Regions from separate parts of the Micromonospora sp. R311 genome, predicted to be linked through region 1. Evidence: predicted binding sites of a transcription regulator. Region 1 holds the regulator's gene; the other holds the start of a gene.
The links. Region 1 encodes HrcA, which represses chaperone genes, less so after heat shock. Its sites were predicted from a motif close to GGTTNGCACNCTCNNNNNGAGNGTGCNAACC; they were not measured.
Positions count from the first base shown of each region.

Region 2: the regulator HrcA is predicted to act here: its motif matches at 4,917-4,947, upstream of groES (co-chaperone GroES).

Region 1 covers NZ_JBSWCE010000030.1:32,711-39,789, reverse strand. Annotated here, with positions in the region: gene AC1WTP_RS24260 (enoyl-CoA hydratase-related protein) at 1-582, opposite strand, end outside; gene hemW (radical SAM family heme chaperone HemW) at 601-1,824, shown strand; gene AC1WTP_RS24250 (DUF4870 domain-containing protein) at 1,891-2,553, opposite strand; gene hrcA (heat-inducible transcriptional repressor HrcA) at 2,787-3,809, shown strand; gene dnaJ (molecular chaperone DnaJ) at 3,883-5,025, shown strand; gene AC1WTP_RS24235 (16S rRNA (uracil(1498)-N(3))-methyltransferase) at 5,077-5,811, shown strand; gene AC1WTP_RS24230 (SDR family NAD(P)-dependent oxidoreductase) at 5,958-6,719, opposite strand; gene AC1WTP_RS24225 (histidine triad nucleotide-binding protein) at 6,788-7,079, shown strand, end outside.
Region 2 covers NZ_JBSWCE010000005.1:208,904-215,982, reverse strand. Annotated here, with positions in the region: gene AC1WTP_RS06180 (SDR family NAD(P)-dependent oxidoreductase) at 92-835, shown strand; gene AC1WTP_RS06175 (molybdopterin-dependent oxidoreductase) at 900-2,603, opposite strand; gene groL (chaperonin GroEL) at 2,749-4,398, opposite strand; gene groES (co-chaperone GroES) at 4,469-4,783, opposite strand; gene AC1WTP_RS06160 (THUMP-like domain-containing protein) at 5,033-6,223, shown strand; gene ybaK (Cys-tRNA(Pro) deacylase) at 6,293-6,772, shown strand.

The sequences.
Region 1 (7,079 bases):
GAACCGGGCCACCGCGGCGTCCAGCCCGTCGGCCGGCACCGCGGCGGTGACCAGGCCGATCTCGGCGGCCCGGCGGCCGTCGAAGGTGTCCCCGGTGAGGTAGAGCTCGGTCGCCGCCCGCGGGTGCAGCCGGGGCAGCACGGTCGCCGAGATCACCGCGGGGATCACCCCGATCCGCACCTCGGTGAAGGCGAAGCTGGCCTCCTCGGCGCAGACCGCCAGGTCGGCCGCCGCGACCAGGCCGAGGCCGCCCGCCCGGGCCGGCCCGGCGACCCGGGCCACCACCGGCTTCGGGCACTCCCAGACGGCGGCCAGCACGTCGCCGAGCATCCCCGCCGGCACCGTCCCGCTGGCGTACGCGGCCGCGGTCTCCTTCAGGTCGGCACCGGAGCAGAAGACCGGACCGGTGTGGTCCAGCACGACCACCCGGACGGCGTCGTCGGCGACCGCGGCGGCGAGGCCGGCGAGCAGCTCGGTCATCAGCGGAGTGGAGAGCGCGTTGCGGTTGTGCGGGCTGTCCAGGGTGAGGGTGGTCACCCCGCGGGCCGTGGCGACCCGCACCAGCGCGTCGGGAGAGGTCATGCGGGCACACTAGTGGCCATGCCCGGCGTCCTTCCAGAAGGCGAACCCGTCCCCGTCGACGGCTCGCTGCCCGCCACCGCCACCCGCGCGGTCGGCGCGCGCGGTTTCGGCGTGTACGTCCACGTGCCGTTCTGCGCCAGCCGCTGCGGCTACTGCGACTTCAACACCTACACGGCGGCGGAGCTGGGCGGCGGCGCGAGCCGGGAGGGCTACGCCGACACCGTGCTGGCCGAGTTGGCGCTCGCCGCCCGGGTGCTGGGCGACACCCCGCCGCCGCGGGTGGACACGGTCTTCGTCGGCGGCGGCACCCCGACCCTGCTCCCCGCCGACGACCTGGCCCGGATCCTGGACGGCATCGACCGCACCTGGGGGCTGGCCGCCGACGCCGAGGTGACCACCGAGGCCAACCCGGAGTCGGTCAACCCGGAGTCGCTCAAGGCGCTCCGCGCGGCCGGCTACACCCGGATCTCGCTGGGCATGCAGTCCGCATCCCCCGGGGTGCTGGCGATCCTGGACCGTACCCACCGCGCCGGCCGGGCCACCGCCGCCGCCTCCGAGGCGCGCGACGCCGGGTTCGACCACGTCAACCTCGACCTCATCTACGGCACGCCGGGCGAGAGCGCGGCGGACTTCGCCGCCTCGCTGGACCAGGTGGTGGCGGCGGGCGTCGACCACGTCAGCGCGTACGCCCTGATCGTGGAGGACGGCACCCGGCTCGCCGCCCGGATGCGCCGGGGCGAGCTGCCGTACCCCAGCGACGACGTCGCGGCGGACCGCTACCTGGCCGCCGAGGCGACGCTGTCCGCGGCCGGCTTCTCCTGGTACGAGGTCTCCAACTGGGCCCGCACGCCGGCCGCCCGCTGCCGGCACAACCTGCTCTACTGGAGCGGCGCCGACTGGTGGGGCCTCGGCCCGGGGGCGCACAGCCACGTCGGCGGAGTGCGCTGGTGGAACGTCAAGCACCCCACGACGTACGCCCAGCGGCTCGCCGCCGGGGGGTCGCCCGGCCTGGCCCGGGAGGTGCTCACCCCCGACGAGGCGCACACCGAGGACGTCATGCTCCGGCTGCGGCTCGCCGCCGGGCTGCCGTTGGCCAGCCTGGACGCGGCCGGCCGGGCCGGCGCCGGGCAGGCGCTGGCGGACGGGCTGCTGGCCGCGCCCGAGTACGCGGCCGGGCGGGCCGTGCTCACCCTGCGCGGGCGGCTGCTCGCCGACGCCGTGGTGCGCGACCTGCTGCCCTGAGGCGGTCGCCGATCTCGGCACCGGCGGTGGTGCCCCGGAGCCGGCCGGGGGAGCGGCCGGCCCGGGTCACTTGGTGAAGCTGTAGGTCATCGGGTAGCGGTAGAGCACGCCCTCGTTGGCCTTGACCCCGGCGATGATGCCGAAGATCAGCGGCACCAGCCAGACGAGCATCGGGACGAAGAACAGCAGCCCGCAGGTGACCAGCGTGAGCACCCAGCTCAGCACGCTGACGATCGTCCAGGTGAGCTGGAAGTTCAGCGCCGCGACGGCGTGCGCCCGGACGGTCGGCGACTGCTGCCCGCGGACCATCATCGCGATCAGCGGCGCCAGCCAGCCGAGCAGGCCGCCGCCGACGATCACGCCGGCCGCGCCACCGAAGTGGGCGATCAGGGCCCAGGTCTTGTCCTCGTTGTTGGCGTAGCCGCCGGTGGGCGGGCCGTAGCCGCCGCCGGCCGGGTAGCCGGCCCCCGGCGGGTAGCCCCCGGGCGGCGGGTAGCCCCCGGGTGGGGGAGCGCCACCCGGCGGAGGGTAGCCGCCCGACGGCGGTTGGTCACCGATGGGCGGCGGATAGCCACCGGGCGGGGGATAGCCGCCCGGGGCCGGCGCCCCGGACAGTGGTGCGGTGGGTTCGTCGCCGGCCGGCGGGCCGGGGACTGCCGACGGAGCGTTCGGGTCCGGCGGCGGCGCGCCGGGGCCGTCGGCTCCCGGTGGGCGAGGCGGTTCAGTCATGCACGTCACGGTAGGGGCAGCCGGCAACGGCACACCAGAGCGACATCGTCCCGGTTGTCCGGATGATCGGTCGGTGCGGTCCCGGCCTCCCGGCGGGGCGCACCGGTGGTCCGTCTTGATCATCGCGTCCGTGGGCCCGCCGACGTAGACTGGCACTCGCTACAGTCGAGTGCCAGGACGTGCCGCGCGGTCGCCGCGCGCCGCCGGCCGACGTGCGACAGGAGGTGGGGAGGATGGGTCTCGACGACCGCAAGCTCGCGGTCCTGCGCGCGATCGTCGAGGACTACGTCGCCACGCAGGAGCCCGTCGGCAGCAAGGCGCTGGTCGAGCGGCACCAGCTCGGGGTCTCCCCGGCGACCGTCCGCAACGACATGGCGGTGCTGGAGGAGGAGGGCTACATCCGGCAGCCGCACACCAGCGCCGGCCGGGTGCCCACCGACCGCGGCTACCGGCTCTTCGTGGACCGGCTGTCCCGGGTCAAGCCGCTCAGCCCGGCCGAGCGCCGGGCGATCGAGCGCTTCCTGGTCGGCGCGGTCGACCTCGACGACGTGGTGCACCGCACGGTACGGCTGCTGGCGCAGCTGACCCGGCAGGTCGCCGTCGTGCAGTACCCGAGCCTGGCCCGCTCCTCGGTGCGCCACCTGGAGCTGGTGCCGATCTCCACCACCCGGCTGATGCTCGTGATGATCGCCGACACCGGCCGGGTCGAGCAGCGGCTGGTCGAGATGCCCGGCCCGATTTCGGCCGAGGACGTCACCGACCTGCGCCGGCTGGTCAACGAGAAGCTGGTCGGCACCCGGCTGTCGGAGACCCCGCCGCTGGTGCAGGCGCTGGTCGACGAGGCCATCCCCGCCCTGCGGCCGGCGATGGCCACCCTCTCCACCGTGCTGCTGGAGACGTTGGTCGAGCGGCACGAGGAGCGGATCGCGTTGGCCGGCACGGCCAACCTGACCCGCGGCGGCCTGCTCGACTTCCAGGGCTCGCTGCGACCCATCCTCGAGGCGCTCGAGGAGGAGGTCGTGCTGCTCAAGCTCATCGGCGAGGCGGAGCCGAGCACGACGCGGGTGCTGATCGGCGACGAGAACGAGATCGACAACCTGCGGGCCGCCTCGGTGGTGAGCACCGGCTACGGCCCGGGTTCGACGATCGTCGGTGGTCTCGGCGTGCTGGGGCCGACCCGGATGGACTACCCCGGCACCATCGCCACGGTGCGGGCCGTGGCACGCTACGTGGGCGACCTGCTGGCCCAGAACTGACCAGGCAGAACCGACGGCCGGTTCCGGCCGGCGACCGGCGCAACGCGAGACGAACATGAGGACACGGAACGCAGTGGCCAGGGACTACTACGGCATTCTCGGTGTGAGCCGGGACGCCTCCGACGACGAGATCAAGCGCGCCTACCGCAAGCTGGCGCGGCAGTACCACCCGGACGTCAATCCGGACCCGGAGGCCCAGGAGAAGTTCAAGGACATCAACGCCGCGTACGAGGTCCTCTCGGACGACCGGAAACGGCAGATCGTCGACCTGGGCGGCGACCCGCTCGCCCCGGGCGGCGGGGGCGCGGGCGGCCCCGGAGGCCCCGGCGGCGCCGGCCCGTTCGTCGGCTTCCAGGACATCATGGACGCGTTCTTCGGCGGCGCGGGCGGCGCCCGCGGGCCGCGGCCGCGTACCCGGCCCGGGGCGGACGCGATCCTGCGGCTGGAACTGGACCTGCACGAGACGGCGTTCGGCGTGGAGGCCCCGATCACCGTCGACACCGCCGTGCTCTGCACCACCTGCTCCGGCGCCGGCACCGCCGCCGGCACCCACCTGGCCACCTGCGAGGCGTGCGGCGGCCGGGGCGAGGTGCAGTCGGTGCAGCGCACCTTCCTCGGCCAGGTCGTCTCGGCCCGCCCGTGCACGGTCTGCCAGGGCTACGGCACCACCATCCCGCACCCCTGCCCGACCTGCGCCGGCGACGGCCGGGTGCGGACCCGCCGGTCGCTGACCGTGAAGATCCCGGCCGGCGTCGAGGACGGCATGCGGATCCGGCTGGCCCAGCAGGGCGAGGTGGGCCCGGGCGGCGGCACCGCCGGGGACCTCTACGTGGAGATCCACGAGCGCCCGCACGACGTCTACTCCCGCAAGGGCGACGACCTGCACTGCCGGGTCACCGTGCCGATGACCGCCGCGGCGCTCGGCACCCGGCTGACCATCAAGACGCTGGACAGCGAGGAGACCGTGGACGTCAAGCCGGGCACCCAGCCGGGCAGCACGCTGCGGCTGCGGGCCCGGGGCGTGCCGCACCTGCGCGGCACCGGCCGGGGCGACCTCTACGTCCACCTCGACGTGCGCACGCCCGCCAAGCTCGACGCCGAGCAGGAGCGGATGCTGCGCGAGTTCGCCAAGACCCGGGGCGAGGAGGTCGCCGAGCTGACCAAGCAGGGCGGCTTCTTCTCCCGGATGCGCGACGCCTTCAACGGCCACGCCTGACCCGCCGGCTCGCCGTCCCGGCCGCTGCCGGGGGCGGCTAGCCTGATCGACGTGTCCGCACCGCTGTTCCTGGTCGAGTCGTTGCCGACCGCCGACTCGCTGACCCTCGACGGCCCCGAGGGCCACCACGCCGCCACGGTGCAGCGCCTGCGCGTCGGCGAGGAACTGCTGCTCGCCGACGGGCACGGGGGCACGGCCACCGCCGTGGTCACCGCCGTCGGCCGGGGCAGCCTGGAGCTCGACGTCCGCTCGCGCGGGTACGTGGACGCGTCGGTACCGCGGCTGGTGGTGGTGCAGGGCATCGCCAAGGGCGACCGGGGCGAACTGGCCGTGCAGGCGATGACCGAGGTCGGGGTGGACGAGATCGTGCCCTGGGCGGCGGCCCGCTCGGTGACCCTGTGGCGCGGCGAGCGGGGCGTACGGGCCCGGGAGAAGTGGGCGGCGACCGCCCGGGAGGCCGCCAAGCAGGCCCGCCGCGCCTGGCTGCCGGTGGTCGCCGGGGCGCCGGACGAGTCGACCGGCACGGTGGCCCGCCGGGTCGCCGGGGCCGCCGCCGCGTTCGTGCTGCACGAGGAGGCCGACGACCGGCTGACCACCGTCGAGCTGCCCGACAGCGGCGAGATCGTGCTGGTCGTCGGCCCCGAGGGTGGCATCGCCCCGGCCGAGCTGGACGCGTTCACCGAGGCCGGCGCCCGTCCGGTCCGGCTCGGGCCGTCCGTGCTGCGCACCTCGACGGCCGGCGTCGCCGCGCTCTCCGTGCTCTCGACCCGGCTGGACCGCTGGTAGCCGCTGCGCCCGGCGGGCCGGCGCGGCCCCGGCGCCCGCTGCCGCACCTCCTTTGCTCTGCGTCAACCCACGCACAGGTTGCGGCCGCCAACTGTTGCGTCCGGTGAAGCAGAGCAAAGGGCGTGCGGGAGAGTTGTCGGGGCCGGTCAGCTGCGCAGGTAGGAGGCGCCGTTGAGGTCGACGATGGTGCCGGAGGCCCACTCGGCCTGCGGCGAGGCGAGCCAGTGCACGGCGGCGGCGATCTCCTCGGGGCGGGCGACCCGGTCGAACGGGCTCTGCGCCCGTACCGCCTCGCCGCGCGGCGACTTGAGGTGCTCGTTGGTCATGTCGGTCGCCACGAAGCCGGGCGCGACCGTGGCCACCGCGATGCCGTACGGGGCCAGCGCCACCGCCAGCGACTGCCCCATCGCGTTCAACCCCGCCTTGCTCGCCCCGTACGCCGGGTTGCCCGGCTCGCCCCGGAACGCGCCCCGGGAGGAGACGTTGACGATCCGGCCGCCCCGCTCACGCATGTGCTGGGCGGCGCACCAGCTGGCGTTGGCCGCGCCGAACAGGTTGGTGTCCAGCACCTCGCGCCAGCGCTGCCGCCACTGCTCGTAGCTGCTCTCGAAGACCGGGTGCGGCGGGTCGGCGGGCCCGAACACGCCCGCGTTGTTCACCAGCACGTCCAGGCCGCCGAGCAGGCCGGCCGCCTCGTCCACCATCGCCCGGACCGCGTCCGGGTCGGCGAGGTCGGCCCGGACCACCACGTGCCCCTCGCCGGGCAGCTGCGCGCGCAGCTCCTCGGCCAGCTCCGCGGAGTCCCGGTGGTGGATCGCCACCCGGTCGCCGCCGGCCGCGAAGGCCCGCACCACCGCCCGCCCGATGCCGCGCGAGCCCCCCGTCACCAGTACCGCCCGTGAAGTCACGCCGGCCATCATGCCGGAGCGGTCCGGCCTCGCCCACCGGCCCCCGGCGCAGCGCTTAGCATGCCCGAATGGGATCCGACTGCCTGTTCTGCCGCATCGTCGCCGGGGAGATCCCGGCCACCATCGTCCGGGAGACCGACACCACCCTCGCGTTCCGCGACATCGACCCCAAGGCGCCGGTGCACGTGCTGGTCGTCCCCAAGGAGCACTACGCCGACGTGGCCACGCTCGGCCAGGGCGACCCGGCGCTGGCCGGTGAGCTGCTCGCCACGGCCGCCGCGGTGGCCGAGGACGAGGGGCTGCTCGGCGACGGGTTCCGGCTGATGTTCAACACCGGGGCGTACGGCGGCCAGGAGGTCT
Region 2 (7,079 bases), on a different contig from region 1:
GAAAGTCCCGGCGTCGCCGGGACTTGCACCCACTGGTCGGGACAGGCCCGACCGCCGCCGATGAGCGGAACGGAATGTGGGTGAAGGAACGATGACAGAACTGCGGGACAGGTCGGCGCTGGTGACCGGGGGCAACAGCGGCATCGGGCGGGCGACCGCCGTCGCGCTCGCCCGGCTCGGCGCGCACGTGGTGATCTCCGGTCGGGACGCCGCCCGGGGTGAGCAGGTGGTCCGGGACATCCGCGCGGCCGGTGGCCGGGCCGACTTCGTGGCCGCCGAGCTGCGGGACGAGGCGTCCGCCCGGGAGCTCGCGGCGCGGACCAGGGAACTGGTCGGGCACGTGGACATCCTGGTCAACAACGCCGGGATCTACCCGTTCAGCCCGACCGACCAGACGAGCGAGCAGAGCTTCGACTCGGTGTACGCGCTGAACGTGAAGGTGCCGTACTTCCTGGTCGCCGAGTTCGCGCCGGAGATGGCGAAGCGCGGCCGGGGCGCGATCGTCAACCTGACCACGATGGTCGCCGAGTTCGGCATGCCGGGGATGGCCCTCTACGGGTCGAGCAAGGCCGCGCTGGTGCTGCTCACCAAGTCCTGGGCCGCCGAGTACGGGCCGCAGGGGGTGCGGGTCAACGCGGTCAGCCCCGGCCCCACCCGGACGGAGGGCACCGCCGGGATGGGCGGGGACCTCGACCAGTTGGCGACAACCGTCCCCGCCGGCCGGCCCGGGTCGCCCGAGGAGATCGCGGAGGCGATCGCCTTCCTGGCCACCGACCGGGCGAGCTTCGTGCACGGCGCGATCGTGCCCGTCGACGGCGGACGCGTCGCCGTCTGATCCGGCCGCCCGACCCGACCCGCTCCACAGTGCTCGGTGGTGGGGCGGGCCGGGCCGGCTCCGGTCAGCGGACGGTCACCTTGACGGTGTGCCAGCCGGTGGCGCCGTCCGGAGCGACCTCCTGCCGCCGGCCGGTCTGCGTCTCGCCGGTGCGGTCGGTCGCCCGGACCTGGAGGGTGTGCTCGCCCGGCGTGGCGTCCCACCGCCACGACCACTGCACCCAGGTGTCCACCGACACCGTGGCGGCCAGCTCCGCCTCCCGCCAGGGGCCCTCGTCGACCCGGACCTCCACCCGGCGGATGCCCCGCTGCTGGGCCCAGGCCACGCCGGCCACCGTGATCGGACCGGCGGTGAGCCGGTTGCGCGGCCGGGGTGCGTCGATCCGCGACTGGGTCTTCACCGGCCCCTGCGCCGACCAGCCGCGCGGCACCCAGTACGCGTCGAAGTCGGCGAAGCCGGTCAGCTCCAGCTCGGTGACCCACTTGCAGGCCGAGACGTAGCCGTACAGGCCGGGCACCACCATCCGCACCGGAAAGCCGTGCTCGACCGGCAGCGGCTCGCCGTTCATGCCCACCGCCAGCAGCGCGTCCCGTCCGTCGCGCAGCACGGCGGTGGGCGTGCCGCAGGTCCAGCCGTCCACCGACCGCCCGACCACCTGGTCGGCGCCCTCCTCGGGCTCGACCTCGTCCAGCAGCTCCCGGATCGGCACCCCCAGCCAGCGGGCGTTGCCGATCAGGTCGCCGCCGACCTCGTTGGAGACGCAGGCCAGGGTCACGTACCGCTCCACCATCGGCCGGGCCAGCAGGTCGGCGAAGCTGAGCGTCAGCGGCCGGCGGACCCGGCCGTGGATGCGCAGGCGCCAGCTCTCCGGATCCACCTGCGGCACGACCAGCGCGGTGTCGATCCGGTAGAAGCCGAAGTTCGGCGTCACATAGGGGGCGAGCTGGGCGAGCGACAGGTCGGCCCCGGCCGGCACCGGTGGCGCGGCGGAGACCGGGGCGGGCAGCGTCACCGCCTGGCGGGCCGCCGAGACGCCCCGCCGCCCGGCCAGCCACCGCCCGCCCAGGCCGGCGGCGGTGGCCGCGCCGAGCAACGCCCCGGTTCCGGTGAGGAACCGCCGCCGGGACTCCGGGTCGGTGCGCTCCAGCGGCTCCCAGCCGGCGGGCACCGGCTCCGCGGCCGGCCCGGCGCCGGCCGCCGGTGCCCGGCCCGCAGCCGTGGGCCGGGTCTCCGGCTGCTCACCGGCCGGCCCGGCATCCGCCGCCGGTTTCCCGGCGCCTTTCGGCGGCGCGGAGGCCGGCAGGGGCGTCGGCGGCGACCAGGGCCACGGGTCGAGTTCCAGCGGGCCGGTCAGGAAGAGCCAGAGCACCAGCGCACCCGCCCCGGCGCCGAGCAGCGAGGGCAGCGCGTCGGCCAGGTCGGCGCCGGCCCGGGTCAGCGCGGCGACCACCCCGAGCGCCGCGAAGGCGGCGATGCCGGCCAGGCCGACCGCCAGCCGGCGGACGGCCAGCACGCCGAGCAGCGCGGCCACCGCGCCGAGCAGCAGCGCCGTCCCGATCAGCAGGGCGATCTTGTCGTACCTGCCGAACAGCGCGATGCCGAGCTGCTTGAGCGGCTCGGGCACGGTGTCGACGACCAGCCCGCCGACCGCGACCAGCGGAGCCGAGCGGGGGCCGGTGAGTACCGCCACCACCTCGGCGGTGCCGATCGCCACCGCGGCGGCGGTGAACCCGGCCAGGGCGGCGTACCGGCGCGTCGTCGTGCTCATCGGGCCAGTCTTTCCGACCGACCCGCGCGGCCGGTAGCCGCGTCAGCGTTCCGTAATCCCGGGCGGTGGCGGTTCCGGGCCGGACAGGCGACCGGGGCACACCGTCGGCGTGACGGTGTGCCCCGGTCCGGGTCGTGCTACCGGGTCAGAAACCCGGGCCGTGCTGGTGGCCGTGGCCGTGGCCGTGCGAGTGGCCGTGGCCACCGGCGGCCGGCTCCGGCTCCGCCGGCTTCTCCACCACGAGGCTCTCCGTGGTGAGCAGCAGGCCGGCGATGGAGGCGGCGTTGGTGACCGCGTTGCGGGTCACCTTCACCGGGTCCAGGATGCCGGCCTTGACCAGGTCGACGTACTCGCCGGCGGCGGCGTCGAGGCCGTTGCCCCACTCCTTGCCGGCGACCTTCTGCACCACCACGTAGCCGTCGTGGCCGGCGTTCTGGGCGATCCAGCGCAGCGGCTCGACCAGCGCCTTGCGCACGATCGAGACGCCGACCTTCTCGTCACCGGTGAAGCCGAGGTCGTCGTCGAGCACCGGCAGGATCTGCGCCAGGGCGGCGCCACCGCCGGGGACGGTGCCCTCCTCGACCGCGGCCTTGGTCGCCGCGATGGCGTCCTCGATGCGGTGCTTGCGCTCCTTCATCTCGACCTCGGTCGCCGCGCCCACCTTGATGACCGCGATGCCGCCGGAGAGCTTCGCCAGCCGCTCGGCCAGCTTCTCCCGGTCCCACTCGGAATCCGAGGCCTCGATCTCCTTGCGGATCTGGGCCACCCGGTCGGCGACGTCGGAGGACTGGCCGCCGCCGTCGACGATGGTGGTGTTGTCCTTGTCGACGACCACGCGCCGGGCGGTGCCGAGCACCTCCAGGCCGACCTGGTCGAGCTTGTAGCCCAGCTCGGGGGCGACCAGCTCGGCGCCGGTGAGGATCGCCATGTCCTGCAGCATCGCCTTGCGCCGGTCACCGAAGCCCGGGGCCTTGACCGCGCAGACCTTGAGGGTCTTGCGGATCGAGTTGACGACCAGGGTGGACAGCGCCTGGCCCTCCACGTCCTCCGCGATGATCAGCAGCGGCTTGCTGTTCTGGAGGACCTTCTCCAGCAGCGGCAGCAGCTCCTCGATCGCGGAGATCTTCTGCGTGGTGATCAGGATGTACGCGTCCTCGAGGACCGACTCCTGCGCCTCCGCGTCGGTGACGAAGTTCGGCGAGATGAAGCCCTTGTCGAACTGGAGACCCTCGGTCACGTCCAGCTCGGTGTGCAGGGTGGAGCCCTCCTCGACGGTGATGACACCGTCGCGGCCGACCTTCTCCATCGCCTCGGCGATCAGTTCGCCGATGGTGGCGTCCTGCGCGGAGATCGTCGCCACGTGCGCGATCGACTCCTTGCCGGCGACCTCGACGGCCCGGCCGAGCAGCGCCTCGGAGACCTTGGCGGCCGCCGCGTCGATGCCCCGCTTGAGGCCGGCCGGGTTGGCCCCGGCGGTCACGTTGCGCAGGCCCTCGCGGACCATCGCCTGGGCCAGCACGGTCGCGGTGGTGGTCCCGTCGCCGGCGACGTCGTTGGTCTTGGTCGCCACCTCCTTGACCAGCTGCGCGCCGAGGTTCTCGTACGGGTTGGTGAGCTCGATCTCCTTGGCGATGGTCACACCATCGTTGGTGATCGTCGGCGCACCGAATTTCTTGTCCAGGACGACGTTGCGCCCGCGCGGGCCGAGGGTGACCTTGACCGCGTCCGCGAGGGCGTTGACACCGTGCTCCAGCAGGTGCCGGGCGTCGTCCGAGAAGCTCAGGATCTTCGCCATGAATGTCCCTTCGAAGCGACGCTGCCCCGGCCCGGCGAGCCGGACCGGGGCAGCGTCACTGATCGGTTGCTTACTTCTCGATGACCGCGAGGACGTCGCGGGCGGAGAGCACCAGGTACTCCTCGCCGGCGTACTTGACCTCGGTGCCGCCGTACTTCGAGTAGATGACGGTGTCGCCGACCTTGACGTCAACCGGGATCCGGTTGCCGGAGTCGTCGACGCGCCCCGGGCCGACAGCGAGGACGGTGCCCTCCTGCGGCTTCTCCTTGGCGGTGTCGGGGATCACGATGCCCGACGCCGTGGTGGTCTCAGCCTCGTTCGCCTGGACCAGGATCCGGTCCTCGAGCGGCTTGATCGCAACCTTGGTCGCGGTAGTCACGGGCATACCCTCCTGGGGTACTGGTTTCGTTGCCGGTCGGCGAGCCGACCAGCGTCAATCTGCCACATGCCACCGGGCGGGGCCGTCGTCGCGGGTGCCGGTCCGCCTGGCGTTCAGCGCCCGGACCGAGCGGTCCGGAAGCTGGCACCCTCAGGGTGAGAGTGCTAATCGCAGGTTATTCCTCGGCTAGCACTCCGTCAAGGAGAGTGCCAACCCGCTCGCCGGCGCGTCGGGTTGGGCGGCCAGAATGGCCGGGTGGATCTCGACCAGCTCGCCGCGCTGCGTACGCCCGACGGGTCGGCCGCGCTCGCCGCAGCGGCCGAGGTGGCCGGCGGCGACCCGCTGGCCGCGGCGTCCGCGCTCCGCACGGCCGGTGTCCCGGCCGGGCTCGCCGCCGCCGCGTTGACCCAGGTCGAGCTGCGCCGCCGGGCGGCCGGCAAGTTCGGCCCCGAGGCCGCCGGCATGTTCCTCACCCGCCCGGGGCTGGAGCAGGCGACCCGCCGGGTGGTCGCCGACCGGCGGGCCGGGCGGTTGCGGGCCGCCGGCGTGCGCACCCTCGCCGACCTCGGGTGCGGCCTCGGCGCGGACGCGCTCGCCGCCGCCCGGGCCGGGATCCGGGTGTACGGCGTGGAGGCCGACCCGCTGACCGCCGCGATGGCCGCCGCGAACGCGGAGGCGGCCGGAGTGGCCGAGTTGTTCACGGTCGAGTGCGGTGATGCCACCGCGTTCGACGTCGGCCGGGTCGAGGCGGTCTTCTGCGATCCGGCGCGGCGCAGGGCGGGCACCGGCCGGCGCATCTTCGACCCGAACGCCTACTCGCCGCCGTGGGACTTCGTCGTCCGGCTGGCCGAGCGGATGCCGTACACCGTGGTGAAGGTGGCCCCCGGGCTCGACCACGCGCTGATCCCGGCGGGCGCCGAGGCGGAATGGGTCAGTGTGGACGGCGACCTGGTCGAGGCGGCGCTCTGGTGCGGTCGGCTCGCCGAGGTCCCCCGCCGGGCCACCGTGCTGCGCGGCGAGGTCGCGCACGTGCTCACCGGCGCCGGCGACCGGGAGGCGGCGGTCGGGCCGGTCCGCCGCTTCCTGCACGACCCGGACCCGGCGGTCGTCCGCGCCCACCTGGTCGCCGAACTGGCCGACGCCGTCGGCGCCACGCTGGCCGACCCGGGGATCGCCTACCTCTACGCCGACGCGCCGGCCACCACCCCGTTCGCCCGCCGCCTGGCGGTCACCGACGTGCTGCCGTTCTCGCTGAAGCGGCTGCGCGCCCTGCTGCGCGAGCGGCGGGTGGGCCGGGTGGAGATCCTCAAGCGCGGGTCGGCGCTGGAGCCGGAGCGGCTGCGCCGCGACCTGAGGCTCGACGGGGACGGCTCGGCCAGCCTGGTGCTGACCCGGGTGGCCGGGGCACCGACGGTCCTGCTCTGCCAGCCCGCCCCGGCGGCCTGACCGATCGACCGGCGGCCGGCCGGGGTATCCGGTGGCCCGGCGGGCCGGGGCCCCGATAGCTTGTCGGTCATGGCGGGACAGGGAACGCCGGCGACGGCGCTGCTGGCGAAGCGGAAGATCGCACACAGCACCCATCCGTACGACGTCTCCGCGGACGCCCCGAACTACGGCGCGCTGGTCGCCGCGGCGCTCGGCGTACCGCCGGAGCGGGTGTTCAAGTCGCTGGTCACCGAGGTCGACGGGGCGCTCACCGTGGCGGTCGTGCCGGTCACCGGCGAGCTGGACCTGAAGGCGCTCGCCGCGGCGGTCGGGGGCAAGCGGGCGGCGTTGGCCGACCGTACGGTCGCCGAGCGGGCCACCGGCTACGTCCGGGGCGGGATCAGCCCGTTGGGCCAGCGCAAGCGCCTGCCCACCGTGCTCGACTCGTCGGCGCTGGACTTCCCGACGGTCTACGTCTCCGCCGGCCGGCGGGGCCTCCAGCTCGAGCTCGCCCCGGCCGACCTGGTGGCGCTGACCGGCGCGCACACCGCCCCGGTCGCCGGCCGCTGACCTTTCGCCCGCACCCCCCGGATCGGCGCCGGTCACCCTTCCGCACGATCTCCGTAACTCAGGGTGATGTTTGCCACCACGCCGCTCCCGCCCCGCCGGTGCCGCCGGTGCCGATGGGGCGGCGGAGCGCCAACGGGATGCCCGTGAGAGCGATTTCCGCCCTGGTGACCAGGCGGCTACCGGCGCGTTGCTGAATTGTTACCGCCGCCAACAAACTCGCCGTCACGGCACCCTTGTGGTCGGGTCAGTGAGCGGAATACGTTGCCGGGCACAACAAAACATCACCTACCCCCACCCTCGAAAGGAC